One region of the Vibrio cholerae genome, then DNA from elsewhere that is predicted to be linked to it. Evidence: predicted binding sites of a transcription regulator. Region 1 holds the regulator's gene; each other region holds the start of a gene.
The links. Region 1 encodes CRP, which controls carbon source genes, mostly activating them, when cyclic AMP is high. Its sites were predicted from a motif close to TGTGANNNNNNTCACA; they were not measured.

Region 1 (3,715 bases):
GATCATCCACGCCAAAGACGATCCTTTTATGACTGAAGCGGTGATCCCCAATTTTCCGCTGCCTGACAATATCCGCTATCGTCTCTTCGAGCATGGCGGCCATGTGGGTTTCCTGAGCGGTTCATGGCTTAAACCGTATTTTTGGTTAGAGCAAGCTCTACCCGAGTATTACGCACCGCTGCGAGATGATTTTCTACAGCCCAGCTAATCCACGATTCCTTCTCAACAGATGAAAGCGACATTCAAACGACTGAGCGTGGCGGCAACTCGTCGTTTCTTTCAGTCGTACAAAAGAACCGTCATAAAAAAGCGCCATCATAAAATATAGAGGTATTTATGATCATTCCATGGCAAGAGATTGCGCCAGACACACTCGACAATTTGATCCGTGAATTTGTGCTGCGTGAAGGCACCGACTATGGCGATATTGAAGTCTCGCTAGAAGAGAAAATTGCTCAGGTACGTACTCAATTACAATCTGGACAAGCTGTGATCGTCTATTCAGAATTGCATGAAACCGTGGATATTAAATGCCATCCGTTTTAGCCATGCCGTGACGACAGCATTTTCCGTGCTATAGTCATTTTTCGGAAGGTGTCTAAGTTAGCACCAAAATCAAGGACTTAAAGGACAAGGTTTGTCATGTCAGCCAAACATCCGATTATTGCGGTGACCGGTTCTTCCGGCGCCGGTACCACTACCACCTCAGAAGCCTTTCGCAAGATGTTCAATATGATGAACATCAAACCCGCTTGGGTGGAAGGAGACAGTTTCCACCGTTTTACTCGCCCAGAAATGGATGTGGAAATCCGCAAAGCGCGTGAACAAGGCCGCCATATCAGCTACTTTGGCCCGCAAGCCAACGATTTCCCTACACTGGAAGAATTCTTCCGCCAATATGGAAAAGTAGGCACCGGCCAAGTACGCCGCTACTTGCACACCTTTGATGAAGCGGTGCCGTATAACCAGATGCCCGGTACATTTACCCCTTGGCAGTCGCTGCCTGAAAACTCCGATGTGCTGTTTTATGAAGGCTTGCACGGCGGGGTCGTTGATGGCGATGTTAATGTCGCGCAACACGTCGATTTTTTGATTGGCATGGTACCCATCGTTAACCTTGAGTGGATCCAAAAATACGTGCGCGACACGCGCGATCGCGGCCATTCACGCGAAGCGGTGATGGATTCGATTGTTCGCTCAATGGACGACTACCTTAAATTCATCACCCCGCAATTTTCGCGCACCCACATCAACTTTCAACGTGTGCCTACGGTCGATACTTCGAACCCACTCAATGCCAAAGGCATTCCAACGCTGGATGAGAGTTTTGTGGTGATCCGTTTTCGTGGCATCAAAAACGTCGATTTCCCGTACTTGCTGGCGATGATTGATGGCTCGTTTATGTCACGCCACAACACCATTGTCGTCCCCGGCGGTAAAATGAGTTTTGCGATGGATTTGATTGTGCGCCCGCTGCTGCAACAACTGATCGAAACGGGAAAAATTGGCTAGATCCGACCAGTGATGAATGCTTACTTTTCATACCGTGATCATGTGCACAGTTTTGCGTAGCAAATCGGACTACTGACACGATTAAAATCAAGAAATCGATTTCGAAAAAGGATACTATTCTTAACCGAAACACAAGATAGCTTGCAGCCTTGGGTAACACCTCTTATTCTAGTAAGCCCAATTGAGGCTTCGCTAAAATATGGATAGCGGCAAGCGTACCCTGCAGAGGAAGTGAGATTATTATGGTTCTAGGTAAACCTCAAACCGATCCAACACTAGAGTGGTTTCTTTCACATTGTCACATTCATAAGTACCCATCAAAAAGCACGCTGATCCACGCGGGTGAGAAGGCGGAAACGCTGTACTACATCGTAAAAGGTTCAGTTGCGGTACTGATCAAAGATGAAGAAGGTAAAGAGATGATTCTCTCTTACCTGAACCAAGGTGATTTCATCGGTGAACTCGGCCTGTTTGAAGAAGGTCAAGAGCGTACCGCTTGGGTTCGTGCCAAAACACCGTGTGAAGTGGCTGAAATCTCATTTAAGAAATTCCGTCAGTTAATCCAAGTTAACCCAGACATTTTGATGCGCCTTTCAGGTCAAATGGCTCGTCGTCTGCAAGTGACCAGCCAGAAAGTTGGCGACCTTGCGTTCCTAGACGTAACTGGCCGTATCGCACAGACTCTGCTGAACCTTGCACGTCAGCCCGATGCGATGACTCACCCTGATGGTATGCAAATCAAGATCACTCGCCAAGAGATCGGTCAAATTGTTGGCTGTTCTCGCGAAACCGTTGGCCGCATCCTGAAGATGCTGGAAGAACAGAACCTGATCTCTGCCCACGGTAAAACCATCGTGGTTTACGGCACTCGCTAAGTGCCCCGATAACCCGTCTCGTGTTATAAAAAATAGCCACCCTGCGGTGGCTATTTTTATTTGTGTGATGCGCTAGATTTAACGGTTCGTGCTTTCAAAGATCTTATCCGCCGAAGCTTCGACAAATCCGGGATAGAGCTGACCATCGGCCATAGGGTAGCGTTTGGCAAACTCATAAAAGCCACCGGGGATCATCTCCGCGCCTTCGTTAAAACGCACTAACACTTTATCAGCCATGGTTGAAGACTGTTCTAGCAAGACTTCTGGTGAGCCTTTTACTTCCCCACCCGATTCATTGATGCTAAAGCCATGTTGGCGCAGATGGTCATTGACCTGTTTCACTTCATGCAGCGCATTGAGCTGATTCACGCTGACTGTAAAGTGGTTTGCACCATAACCATGCGCCGCAAGCCAAGCAGCATACTCACTCTCTTTCGCCAAAGTAAGATAGTCGGCATGGCTTAAGCTCCATAAGCGACCGCCATACAAAAAAGCCTCACTGGCTAATGCTTGTGGCTGAACTTGCGCCACCAGCTTTTCAACAATCGCTTGCAGCTCAGGTGAACACTCTTCCACTTTCAGCTCACTAATGAAAACCTTAGGCTGCAAAGGATCGGGATGTTCAAAATGCTTAGCAAAGAGTTTTTTACTTTTGAACTCATACTCACCACACGCTTGGTAGCCGAGTGCCAGAAACGGTTTAGCCAGCGTCTCTAAGCCCAGTGGCGCCAAATTAAATGTGCGCAGCGCAATATGGTCATTAATCAGCGGCTCATCTTCTTGTAGGAGTTGATGCACTCTGTCTGCCGATGGGCAGAGGCGCTCAATATAATCATTCCAGAGCGATTGGAATAAAGCTGTTGGCGTCATAACGCCTCCTTGTTGATCCTATGAAACGCAAACGGACTAAGGTTAGACGCCGTGTAATTTACCCAGCGCTAACACGATAAAGCTTTCAACCTGTGACGGAAAAAGTGCCTACTTGGCTGCGCAGGCACAAAATAAATTATGATTAGAGTTCAACACCCGGGCTCAAGGTGGCAGGAAGCAATGTTGTCTCCCCCTCCATTGAAGCCATCGGATAAGCGCAATAGTCGGCGGCATAGAAGGCACTGGGGCGTAAGTTGCCCGATGCTCCTGGGCCACCAAATGGCGCATCACCACTGGCTCCGGTTAATTGGCGGTTACGATTGACGATGCCCGCACGAATATGTTCGACAAAATAATCCCACTCGCCATCATCCGTCGAGACGAGTCCGGCGGATAAGCCAAAGCGGGTATCATTGGCAAGCTCTACCGCTTGCGCCAAAGTCTGGTAACGCACTACT
Region 2 (3,715 bases), 150 kb from region 1:
AATTCTCGAAATCGAACTGGCGAAAATCGGTGCCAATCTCAAGCACGCCGAGGCGTATGCGCTCAAGCGCTTTAACGTCAATAGCGTGGATGAAATGTACGTTGGTATCGGCAGTGGCGATCTGCGTATCAATCAGATCGTGAACCATATCAATGCGTTAGTGAATAAACCGACCGCTGAGGAAGAAGATAAGCTCGCGCTGGAAAAACTGCAGGAAAACAAAACCCTAACACCGAATCGCCCGCATAAAGATGCGGTGGTGGTGGAAGGGGTCGATAACCTGATGACCCACCTTGCGCGTTGCTGTCAGCCAATCCCAGGCGATGAAATCCGTGGCTACATTACCCAAGGCCGTGGTATTTCGGTGCACCGCAGCGACTGCGAGCAGCTCGAGGAGCTTAGCCTTCATGCACCAGAGCGGATCATTGATACCGTATGGGGCAGTGGTTTTGTAGGCTCTTATCTACTGACCGTACGTGTTGAAGCGATGGAGCGCAGTGGCTTACTGAAAGACATCACGACTTTGCTGGCCAATGAGAAAGTCAAAGTGGCGAGTATGAAGAGCCGCTCCGACTATAAACGCCAAATCATCATCATGGATTTCGATCTTGAGGTGAACAACGTCGAAGCTTTAGCGCGCGTTTCTAAACGCATCGAGCAGATCAAAGATGTTATGTTGGTCAAACGCTTAGGTTAAATCCAACGCAAACAGCGAGGTGTGAAGTGAAAACTTCCACCTCGTTGCTTTTTCAACGTCAATACGTTTAGGCGCTCAATGCCTGATGTGAGGAAAGCCATGTCACACCCGATTGAACAACTCGAACAGATCATGCGCCGCTTGCGTGACCCAGAACAAGGTTGCCCGTGGGATAAAGAGCAAACCTTCGACACCATTGCACCTTACACCATCGAAGAAACCTTTGAAGTGGTGGATGCCATCACCCAGCGCGATTGGCCTAACCTGCGTGAAGAGTTGGGAGATTTGCTGTTTCAGGTGATTTTCTACAGCCAAATGGCCAAAGAACAAGGCCTGTTTGAGTTTCGTGATGTGGTGGAAACGGTCAACGAGAAACTGACCCGCCGCCATCCTCATGTGTTTGGGGATGCCACCTTTGAAAATGACGCGCAAATTCACGCCAATTGGGAAGCGGAAAAAGCCAAAGAAAAAGCGCAAGCAGGCAAAAGTGAGCAAAGTATTCTAGACTCTGTACCACGTTCGTTGCCCGCTTTATCGCGTGCCTACAAGATCCAGAAAAAGTGTGCTCAATACGGATTTGATTGGGATAGCCTTGGTCCGGTTGTCGACAAAGTGCACGAAGAAGTCGAAGAGGTGATGGAAGAAGCGCTGCAAGTGGATGTGGATACGCAAAAAGTTGAGGAAGAGCTAGGCGATCTTTTATTCGCAACCGTCAATTTAGTGCGTCATTTAGGTCATGATCCTGAAATGGCGCTGAGTAAAGCCAACGCCAAATTTGTGCGCCGTTTTCAAGGTGTTGAGGACAAAGCCAGAGCGAAAAATAAGCCGCTGCACGCGTTCACTTTGGCGGAACTCGACGGATTTTGGGATGAAGTAAAACTTGAAGAAAAACAGGCAATAAAGTCATTTTCCTGACGGAGTGTGAAAAATAACAATCAATCTACAGTCAAGCTTAATGGTTGATTAAGCAGCAAATTTGTCTTGTGCGAAAAAAGAGCGCGCTTTGAGACAAAAGTGACTCAGATAATGTGCCCAACACAGTGTTTGCTTCAATTTGGTTTGATTTGAAGCAAAAAATAAAAAATTGAGTGTGATAGATTTCACGTTGTGGCAATGGGGGCCTTCTGGTATAGTTTCGTCCCGTCCAGAAGAAATCCATTTCCCTCATTCAACCAATTTCAGGTTAAACATGACGACAAATTATATTTTTGTTACTGGCGGGGTTGTATCCTCTCTAGGTAAAGGTATTGCAGCAGCATCCCTTGCAGCGATTCTTGAAGCTCGTGGTCTTAAAGTGACCATGATGAAGCTTGACCCTTACATCAACGTTGACCCGGGCACCATGAGCCCAACTCAACACGGTGAAGTGTTCGTTACGGAAGATGGCGCAGAAACCGACCTAGACCTTGGTCACTACGAGCGTTTCATTCGTACCAAGATGACCAAGCGCAACAACTTTACCGCAGGTCGTGTTTACGCTGATGTTCTGCGCAAAGAGCGCCGTGGCGACTACTTAGGTGCCACGATTCAGGTTATTCCTCATATCACTAACGCGATCAAAGATCGTGTGATTGCGGGTTCAGAAGGCCACGACATCGCTATCGTTGAAGTTGGCGGTACTGTGGGTGATATCGAATCACTGCCATTTATGGAAGCGATCCGTCAGCTTGCCATCGAAGTGGGTCGTGAGCACGCTATGTTCATGCACCTGACGCTGGTTCCTTACCTAGCGGCAGCGGGCGAAGTAAAAACGAAGCCAACTCAACACTCAGTAAAAGAGCTGCTTTCTATCGGTATTCAGCCAGATATTCTGGTTTGCCGTAGCGATCGTATGATCCCAGCCAACGAGCGTAAGAAAATTGCTCTGTTCTGTAACGTGCCTGAAAAAGCCGTTATCTCAATGAAAGACGTGGATTCTATCTACAAGATCCCACAACTGATCCGCTCTCAAGGGTTGGATGATTTGGTGTGTGCACGTTTTGGCATTAACGCGCCAGAAGCGGATCTCTCTGAATGGGAACAGGTGATTTACGAAGAAGCGAACCCAACCGGTGAAGTGACTATCGGTATGGTTGGTAAGTACACTGAACTGCCAGATGCTTACAAATCGGTCAACGAAGCCCTGAAACACGCCGGTCTGAAGAACCGTCTGAGCGTGACCATCAAATACGTAGATTCACAAGACGTTGAAACCAAAGGCACCGATGTGCTCAATGGTTTGGATGCGATTCTGGTACCGGGTGGTTTTGGCGATCGTGGTATCGAAGGCAAAATCCGTGCAGCGCAATATGCACGTGAAAACAAAATTCCTTACCTTGGCATCTGCTTGGGTATGCAAGTGGCACTCATTGAATACGCGCGCAATGTAGCGGGTATGGAAGGTGCACACTCAACCGAATTCAATAAAAACACCAAATACCCTGTGGTTGGTTTGATCACGGAATGGGTAGATGGCGAAGGCAATGTCGAAGAGCGTAGCGAGAAATCAGATCTGGGCGGTACCATGCGTCTAGGTTCACAGCTATGCCACCTTGAGAAAGGCACTAAAGCGTACGAGTTGTACGGTAGCGCAACCATTCATGAGCGTCACCGCCACCGTTACGAAGTCAACAACCTGCTGCGTCCTCAGATTGAAAAAGCAGGTTTGAAGGTTTCTGGTCTGTCAGCAGATAAGAAGCTGGTTGAAGTGATTGAGAACCCTGCTCACCCATGGTTTGTGGCAGCGCAGTTCCACCCAGAGTTCACCTCAACCCCACGCGATGGTCACCCTCTGTTTGCTGGCTTTGTAAAAGCAGCGGGTCAGTTCCAACGCGGTGAATTGAAGTAAAAGGATACGGGTAGCCACTTTAGCAGTGTGGCTACCCTTTTAGTTTTGACATTTAAATTCAATTGAGAGGAAACATTAATGTCTAAGATCGTTAAAGTTCTAGGTCGTGAAATCATCGACTCACGTGGTAACCCAACGGTAGAAGCAGAAGTTCATCTAGAAGGTGGTTTCGTTGGTATGGCAGCAGCTCC
Region 3 (3,715 bases), 1.3 Mb from region 1:
CGCACGAATTATCGGTATCGCTACGCTGATGGCAATAGGTGCCTTAGTCAACTCCAGCGAGATGAGCCGCTGGATTTATACGCTGACTTGTCTATTGGGGCTGTTCCCCATCCTTCAACAAGCTTGGCGTCTTGCCAAATCGGGTTCTCCTTTCTCGATTGAAACCTTAATGTCGGTTGCCGCAATTGGCGCGCTTTATTTGGGGGAAACCTTAGAAGCCGCCATGGTATTACTGCTGTTTTTGATTGGTGAGCGCTTGGAGGCTTATGCCGCTTCTCGGGCACGTACGGGCGTACAAGCCTTGATGGCGCTGGTGCCAGAAACGGCGATTCGTATAGAAAATGGAGAGCGTGTCACCGTTCCTGCCGCGCAGTTGCAACTGGGCGATGTCATTGAAGTGGCTCCCGGAGGTCGTTTACCAGCGGATGGGCGCTTACTTGCCGCCGCCAGTCTGGATAACAGTGCGTTAACGGGCGAATCCTTACCTGTAGAATTAACAGCAGGGGAGCGGGTTTCTGCAGGTTGTGTGGTCGTGGATAAGGTGGTGCAGATTGAAATCACCTCGAAACAAGGTGAAAACGCCATCGACCGCATTTTGCATATGATTGAAGAGGCTGAATCGCGCAAAGCACCACTGGAGCGTTTTTTAGATAAATTCAGTCGTTGGTATACCCCGCTGATGATGCTGGTCGCGCTCGCCGTGATTGTGGTCCCGCCATTAGCGTTTGGTGCCGATTGGCAGACTTGGATTTACCGTGGCCTTGCTTTGCTGCTCATCGCTTGTCCTTGTGCGCTAGTGATCTCCACACCTGCGGCGATCACTTCGGGTTTAGCGGCGGCGGCGCGTCGTGGGGCTTTAATTAAAGGTGGTGCGGCATTAGAGCAATTGGGAAAAATCGAGACCATTGCCTTTGATAAGACAGGCACCTTGACCGAAGGTAAACCGCAAGTCACAGACCTTATCCCGCTGCAAGGTTGGGATAGCGCGACCTTGTTAGCTCGGGCTGCTGCGATTGAGATGGGCTCACATCATCCCTTAGCGACCTCGCTGGTGGCAAAAGCGCAGGCGGAGCAACTGACCATCCGACAAGCGCAAGAGCGTACCGCCTTGGTTGGGCGAGGCATTAGCGGCCAGATTGATGGTGTTCAGTATCGTCTGCTTGCGCCAAATCGGGTCGAAACCAAATTGCCCGACGTGGTGAAACAGCATGTCGAAATGCTTGAAGCTGAAAGTAAAACCGTAGTTGTGATGCTGGCAAGTGACGCGGTGGTTGGTGTGATTGCTTGGCAAGACACGCTGCGCAGTGATGCACGTCAAGCGGTCGCCGCCTTACATCAACTCGGGATTAACGCCTTGATGCTGACGGGAGACAACGAACGCAGCGCGGCCGCAATGAGCCAGCAACTGAATATGGATTTTCGGGCAGGTTTATTGCCGCAAGATAAAGTCGGCTACATTCAGCAGTTGGCGCAACATCAACGTGTCGCCATGGTGGGCGATGGCATTAACGATGCCCCAGCCATGAAAGAGGCGAGTATTGGTATCGCAATGGGCGGCGGCACCGACGTCGCGCTAGAAACCGCCGATGCAGCACTGACTCACAATCGCTTGATTGAGTTGGCGGGGATGATTGAGCTGTCTCGTGCTACGTTGGCCATCATTCGCCAAAACGTGGTCTTAGCCTTGGGACTTAAGGCGGTGTTCTTAGTCACCAGTTTACTTGGCATCACCGGATTATGGATGGCGGTATTGGCCGACAGCGGTGCAACCGCACTGGTCACGCTCAATGCACTGCGTCTGCTTAAATTCCGCTCTTCGACTTCGGAATAAGGTCATTTAACTAGGAGGTTCGCCTCCTAGTTTTTCCGTATGTGTTTCAAGTCTCAACGACTATACCAAAACTACTTGGAGTTGCAGGTAGGCGGCAAGAGAGTGACAAATTTGTCTGGAACAAATTTGCACAGCCATCGGCTGGCCTTTGGTGAGAGCCAAGGATGGCTCTCATAATCCCCATGAGCATAGATAAACAGTGTGATTGGGGTGAGCGAACGTAGCCAACACCGCTGCAGCTTCAAGTAGGAAGGGGATAGAGGTATCTCTCTGTAATAGGAATCGACTTGCATTACAGATACATTTGTTTGTGATGCAAATCGATTAATTATGAAAGTTTGATGCTTATTGCTGTCTTTGGTGTGATTGCTGTCACTTATTTGCGCGAAGCTATCGGGTAGAGTAACTCCGTACCCTAAATGATAAGTGCGCTGAATAGACGCAATTGAAGGAGCCCCCTATGACCAAAACCGTATTCCACCTTGGTGTGACTGAAGCAGATTTAAACGGTGCCACACTCGCTATTATTCCGGGCGACCCTGCTCGTGTGCAGAAAATCGCGGAGCTGATGGATAACCCTGTTTTCCTCGCAAGCCATCGTGAATATACCGTATACCGCGCAGAGCTGGATGGCCAGTCTGTGGTGGTGTGTTCAACCGGTATCGGTGGACCTTCAACATCGATTGCGGTTGAAGAGTTAGCACAATTAGGCGTGCGTACTTTCTTGCGCGTTGGTACAACTGGTGCGATCCAGCCTCATGTGAATGTCGGTGACATGATTGTCACAACCGGTTCTGTGCGTTTGGATGGTGCAAGTCTGCACTTTGCGCCGATGGAATTCCCAGCGGTACCGGATTTTGATGTGGCGACCGCAATGAAAGCGGCAGCACAAGAAAGCGGTGCAACAGTCCATATGGGTGTGACAGCGTCCTCCGATACCTTCTACCCAGGTCAAGAGCGTTACGACACTTTCACTGGTCGCGTAGTGCGTCGTTTCCAAGGCTCGATGAAAGAGTGGCAAGACATGGGCGTGCTCAACTTTGAAATGGAATCGGCAACTCTGCTGACCATGTGCGCGAGCTCTGGTTTGAAAGCGGGCTGTGTGGCGGGTGTGATCATCAACCGTACTCAAAAAGAGATCCCAGATCACGCGACGTTGAAAGAAACCGAAGCGCGTTCTATCAAAGTTGTGGTGGAAGCTGCACGTAAGATGCTGAAATAAGCGGCATATCTTCTTCACTGAATTAAAAAGCGCCACTTGATGTGGCGCTTTCTATTTCCTATATTTTTTACCTGCCTGTTTAAGCCACAACAAGCTGTGGTAACGGGTGATAGAGGCTTTCCACCAAATCATTGAGCATATGGTCGTATACCTGCGCAATGGTGGCCGAAAGTTCAGTGCTTAACTGATAGAGTTTATGGCTCTCTGGCATTAAGTCACTGCTGTCGGTGATTTCGTTCAATTGGCGCATCGCGGATGAGCAGACTGGTGATCCCAGCGTTAAAGGGCTGATCAGCGCTAACTGATTGAGCTTACGTTGCATCAGCTCACAATAGTGGCGAATACGTAAGTCATTGTTTTCATTTCGAGAGTCATCAATGCACAAGCGCAATTGGGTGAGTGTTTCCATCGCATCAAAAATTTGTTGCCAGTTCATGTGGTACTCATCACTCAATTCTTCTCGTCCTGATTCCGCAAGCCAAGCGAGCACCACATCATCCATCAAATACATGCAGTGGCGTATTAACTTACCGTGTAAGCGTTGATTTTTCCCCACATTGGCTTGCTCCCATTCGTTTAACACCGTTTTCAACGAGTTTTGCAAAATTCGATAGGAGGGTTTGTTGTCAAAGTGGGCGATCTGGATCAGTTGCTCCGACTTT
Region 4 (3,715 bases), on a different replicon from region 1:
ACATTTTGACATCGGATTCGGGACAAACTGACGCTTAACGCCGCAGAACGTAATAGAGGATCTTGCGGCATGAAGATTGAAACTCGTTTGCCTGGGTCGCACATATCCAGCACATGCAGATAATGGGCGTAGGAGGTGTAAGGCGGCCGGATCACTGCGCCTTTTGAGGGGTAGTGAAACTGTGCCAAGTTGCCCATCGGATCTTCGACGTTGGCACGCGCCAAAATCAGTTGGTAGCGGTTATCAATCCGTTCCCGTAACAAGGTTAACGCTTTATGGGGTGTGGCCTGCGCTTCTGCGGCATAACCTTGCGGCACAAAACGTGCTGGCGTTTGGTAAGGATCGTGGTCTAGGCTGCCCGTCGGCTGTTCATCGGCAGAGTAGTTAAGATGTTGGCACAGAATGTAACCCGTTTGCGCATCACCGGTAGCAATCCAGTAAACGCCATTATGGCTGTGTGCCTGCAAGGGTTGGTAATGCGAGGCAAATTGATACGCTTTGGCATGGTTTACCCAGCGTGCATCAATCATTGCCAATTTGCGACGACAACGGCTGGCGATATGGTCGAGATGGTCGTAAAAGGTTTTCGGATTGATTGACAGCTTGCGGCAAATTTCGCGCACGGAATAACCTGTAAACAGTAACCCGAGCAGAGATTCTTGGAAGTTGAGCTTATGATTGGCGCCTGACCATTTATCCACAAACGTCGAGTGGCAGGCTTTGCAACGATAACGCTGGCGATCGCCACTGTAACCAAAGGCGTGATAAAGCTGTTTGTGAGTATGGACGGATAATCCCGTGTTCGGGCATGCCGGATTATGGCAAGCCGGTAGGCCATCACTGTGCAATTGGCGTAAGCGGTGCAGTTCGTTCACCACATCGCGGTTATTAAGTAAGGGGGGGAAAGCTCCACATTCACGACAAACCATCGCTGGCCGTTTCGGGTTTACGCGTTGCAAAACATAATGCTTTGCTTCACTCAATCCAAAGTTGTCACACGCCAATGTTTTACAAAAGTTGAGTTGTAAACCTTCTGCGTCCGGTGGTAGTTGGTCGTTAGGCACGATCTCCCCCTCGGGGTACTCGAGGCCGTCAGGCTGAGTGGCCTGACGGTAATAACAAGATAGATTAGATGTTGATGGCAGTTTCAAGCGCAACTTTCATCATGTCATTAAATGACTTTTGACGATCTTCTGAGCTGAGTTTTTCGCCACGTAGAATGTGATCCGATACCGTCAGAATCGTCAGAGCGCGTGCGCCGAGATCAGCCGCTACACCGTAGATACCGGCCGCTTCCATATCCACACCTAAAATGCCGAGTTTTTTCATCTTTTCGAAAATCTCAGGCTCAGGGGTGTAGAACAGATCGGCAGAAAATACGTTACCCACTTTTACTGGTACTTGCTGAGCACGAGCTTGGTTAACCGCCGTTTCCAGCAAGTCGTAGTCGGCGATGGCCGCAAAATCATGGCCGCTGAAGCGGATGCGGTTCACTTTTGAGTCAGTTGATGCACCCATACCGATCACCACGTCCATCAGTTTGACGTCATCACGTACTGCACCACAGCTGCCGATACGAATGATGTTCTTCACACCATATTCTGCAATCAATTCATGTACATAAATGCTGCAAGAAGGGATGCCCATGCCATGACCCATCACAGAGACTTTTTTGCCTTTGTATGTGCCTGTAAAGCCAAACATACTACGTACATCGCACACTTGCTTGACGTCTTCCAAGAAGGTTTCTGCAATGTATTTCGCACGTAGTGGATCGCCCGGCATCAATACGGTTTCAGCAAAATCACCAGGTTGAGCGTTAATGTGTGGGGTTGCCATGGTTATTCTCCAATTCAATTTCGCCAACAGACAAAGATACTAATTACGGATCCTGTTGGCTCAAGGCTTATCTGTTGTGCCAATACTAGCCAGTATCCACAAGGCTACTTGAGAGAGGTGTCACAAAATACTCTCTTTTAAAATCGAAACAGGTCATTGATAACGAAATCTGTTGAAACTGATAAGGCAAACGTTGAGCTAATCGTTTGGTTGGTAGGGTTGGAAAATTCTGTACAAAAAAAATATTTGTACAGTACAAAATCACGTGCTATAGATCTTGTACAGAAATTTTCATTGTATAGATAAGTGTTGGAGACTCGTATGCAGACCACGCCACTCAAAATTGGGATCAGTGCTTGTCTACTTGGAGCGAAAGTACGCTTCGATGGCGGGCATAAAATTAGCCATTTCGTGACCAATGAGCTCGATCGTTACGCGGAGTTTGTTTCTGTTTGTCCAGAAATGGGAATGGGGCTACCTGTTCCGCGTCCCACATTACGACTTATCTCGGAAAATGAACGGATTGCCTTGGTGGAAACCAAAGACAGCTCGCGTGATCACACCGCCGCGTTAGAGAGTTACTCACAGCAGAAAGTTGCTGAGTTACAACATGCTGAGTTGTGTGGCTACATCGTCTGCGCAAAATCACCCAGTTGTGGTATGGAGCGTGTCAAAGTCTACAAGCACAATGGCACCGAAAAAGAGGGCGTTGGCGTCTATACCCGAATTTTGATGGAAAAAATGCCGTGGCTACCGATTGAAGAAGATGGTCGATTGAATGATCCGGTCTTGCGGGAAAATTACATCACCCGAGTTTTCTGTTTGCATGATTTTTACACCAGCATGGGCGATGCGCCGAGCGCGAAAAAAATCGTCGAATTTCACTCTCGCTACAAATTAACCCTGATGGCACATAACCCGCAGGCGTATCGCGCGTTAGGCCGCTTAGTGGCGAATGTGAAACAGTATCCATTGGATTCTTTTATCCAAGAGTACCGCTTAGGTTTGATGCAAGCTCTGGCTCACCGCGCTAGCCGCAAAAATAACACGAATGTGCTGATGCATTTGCAAGGTTATTTCAAGCGCTCGCTGAACAAATTACAAAAAGCCGAACTGGCTCAAGTGATCGAGAGCTATCGGGTGGGTGAGCTGCCACTGTTAGCGCCCATCACGCTACTCAAACATTATCTCGCTCTGTTTCCTGATGCTTATCTCGCTCAGCAGCGCTACCTAAACCCTTATCCTCAGGAGTTGAAACTACGTTATGGTTTGTGATGAAAAACGTTACGCGATAAGAGAAGTCGCGGAAATCACTGGGGTTAAACCAGTCACCTTACGTGCGTGGCAACGTCGGTATAATCTGGTGCAACCCGATCGTACCGAAAAAGGGCATCGCCTGTTTACTGAACAGGATATTGAGATGATCCGTCAGATCCAGAGTTGGTTGGCGAAAGGGGTCGCGATTGGAAAAGTGGGCGCGTTACTACAAAGTGGGGTGTCTGAGAGTGAGTCTATCCCGCAACCCGTGGGTCAGCTCGAAGAGTGCGAAACACTTCTTACGGCGCTGGCAGCGCTACAACGTTCCAAAGCGGAGCAGATTATTGCGACCGTGCTTAAAGAGTATCCGCTCAGCGTGATGCAAGCACAGTTTGTACAACCCGTCACAGAAGCCCTTGAGCGAGTGAAAGGCCCTTTGCGTTCACTACAGATTGGCCTGTTTCGCACGCTCATGCTCAGCAAGTTAGCTTTTATTCTTGATGCCGAAAACAAAGCGGCAGTGAAAGGCAAATGCTTATGCATTAGTTTGGATGAAGCTGGATCGCTGAATGCTTGGTTATGGGCTCTGGCGTGGGCTGAAAATGGTCACCAAGTGACG

Region 2: a site for CRP is predicted at 1,787-1,802, ahead of F0316_RS02060 (CTP synthase). Genes of this name have one in related genera too.
Region 3: a site for CRP is predicted at 2,193-2,208, ahead of udp (uridine phosphorylase). Genes of this name have one in related genera too.
Region 4: a site for CRP is predicted at 1,949-1,964, ahead of deoD (purine-nucleoside phosphorylase). Genes of this name have one in related genera too.

Annotation. Positions count from the first base shown of each region.
Region 1 covers NZ_CP043554.1:251,969-255,683, reverse strand. The annotation lists gene F0316_RS01240 (hydrolase) at 1-208, shown strand, start outside; gene F0316_RS01235 (YheU family protein) at 337-546, shown strand; gene F0316_RS01230 (phosphoribulokinase) at 643-1,512, shown strand; gene crp (cAMP-activated global transcriptional regulator CRP) at 1,755-2,387, shown strand; gene F0316_RS01220 (DUF1338 domain-containing protein) at 2,466-3,257, opposite strand; gene astD (succinylglutamate-semialdehyde dehydrogenase) at 3,400-3,715, opposite strand, start outside.
Region 2 covers NZ_CP043554.1:404,726-408,440, forward strand. The annotation lists gene relA (GTP diphosphokinase) at 1-697, shown strand, start outside; gene mazG (nucleoside triphosphate pyrophosphohydrolase) at 797-1,612, shown strand; gene F0316_RS02060 (CTP synthase) at 1,887-3,524, shown strand; gene eno (phosphopyruvate hydratase) at 3,603-3,715, shown strand, end outside.
Region 3 covers NZ_CP043554.1:1,927,438-1,931,152, reverse strand. The annotation lists gene F0316_RS08950 (zinc/cadmium/mercury/lead-transporting ATPase) at 1-1,831, shown strand, start outside; gene udp (uridine phosphorylase) at 2,292-3,053, shown strand; gene F0316_RS08940 (hypothetical protein) at 3,133-3,715, opposite strand, start outside.
Region 4 covers NZ_CP043556.1:695,417-699,131, forward strand. The annotation lists gene F0316_RS17190 (hypothetical protein) at 1-1,064, opposite strand, end outside; gene deoD (purine-nucleoside phosphorylase) at 1,129-1,839, opposite strand; gene F0316_RS17205 (YbgA family protein) at 2,161-3,114, shown strand; gene F0316_RS17210 (MerR family transcriptional regulator) at 3,104-3,715, shown strand, end outside.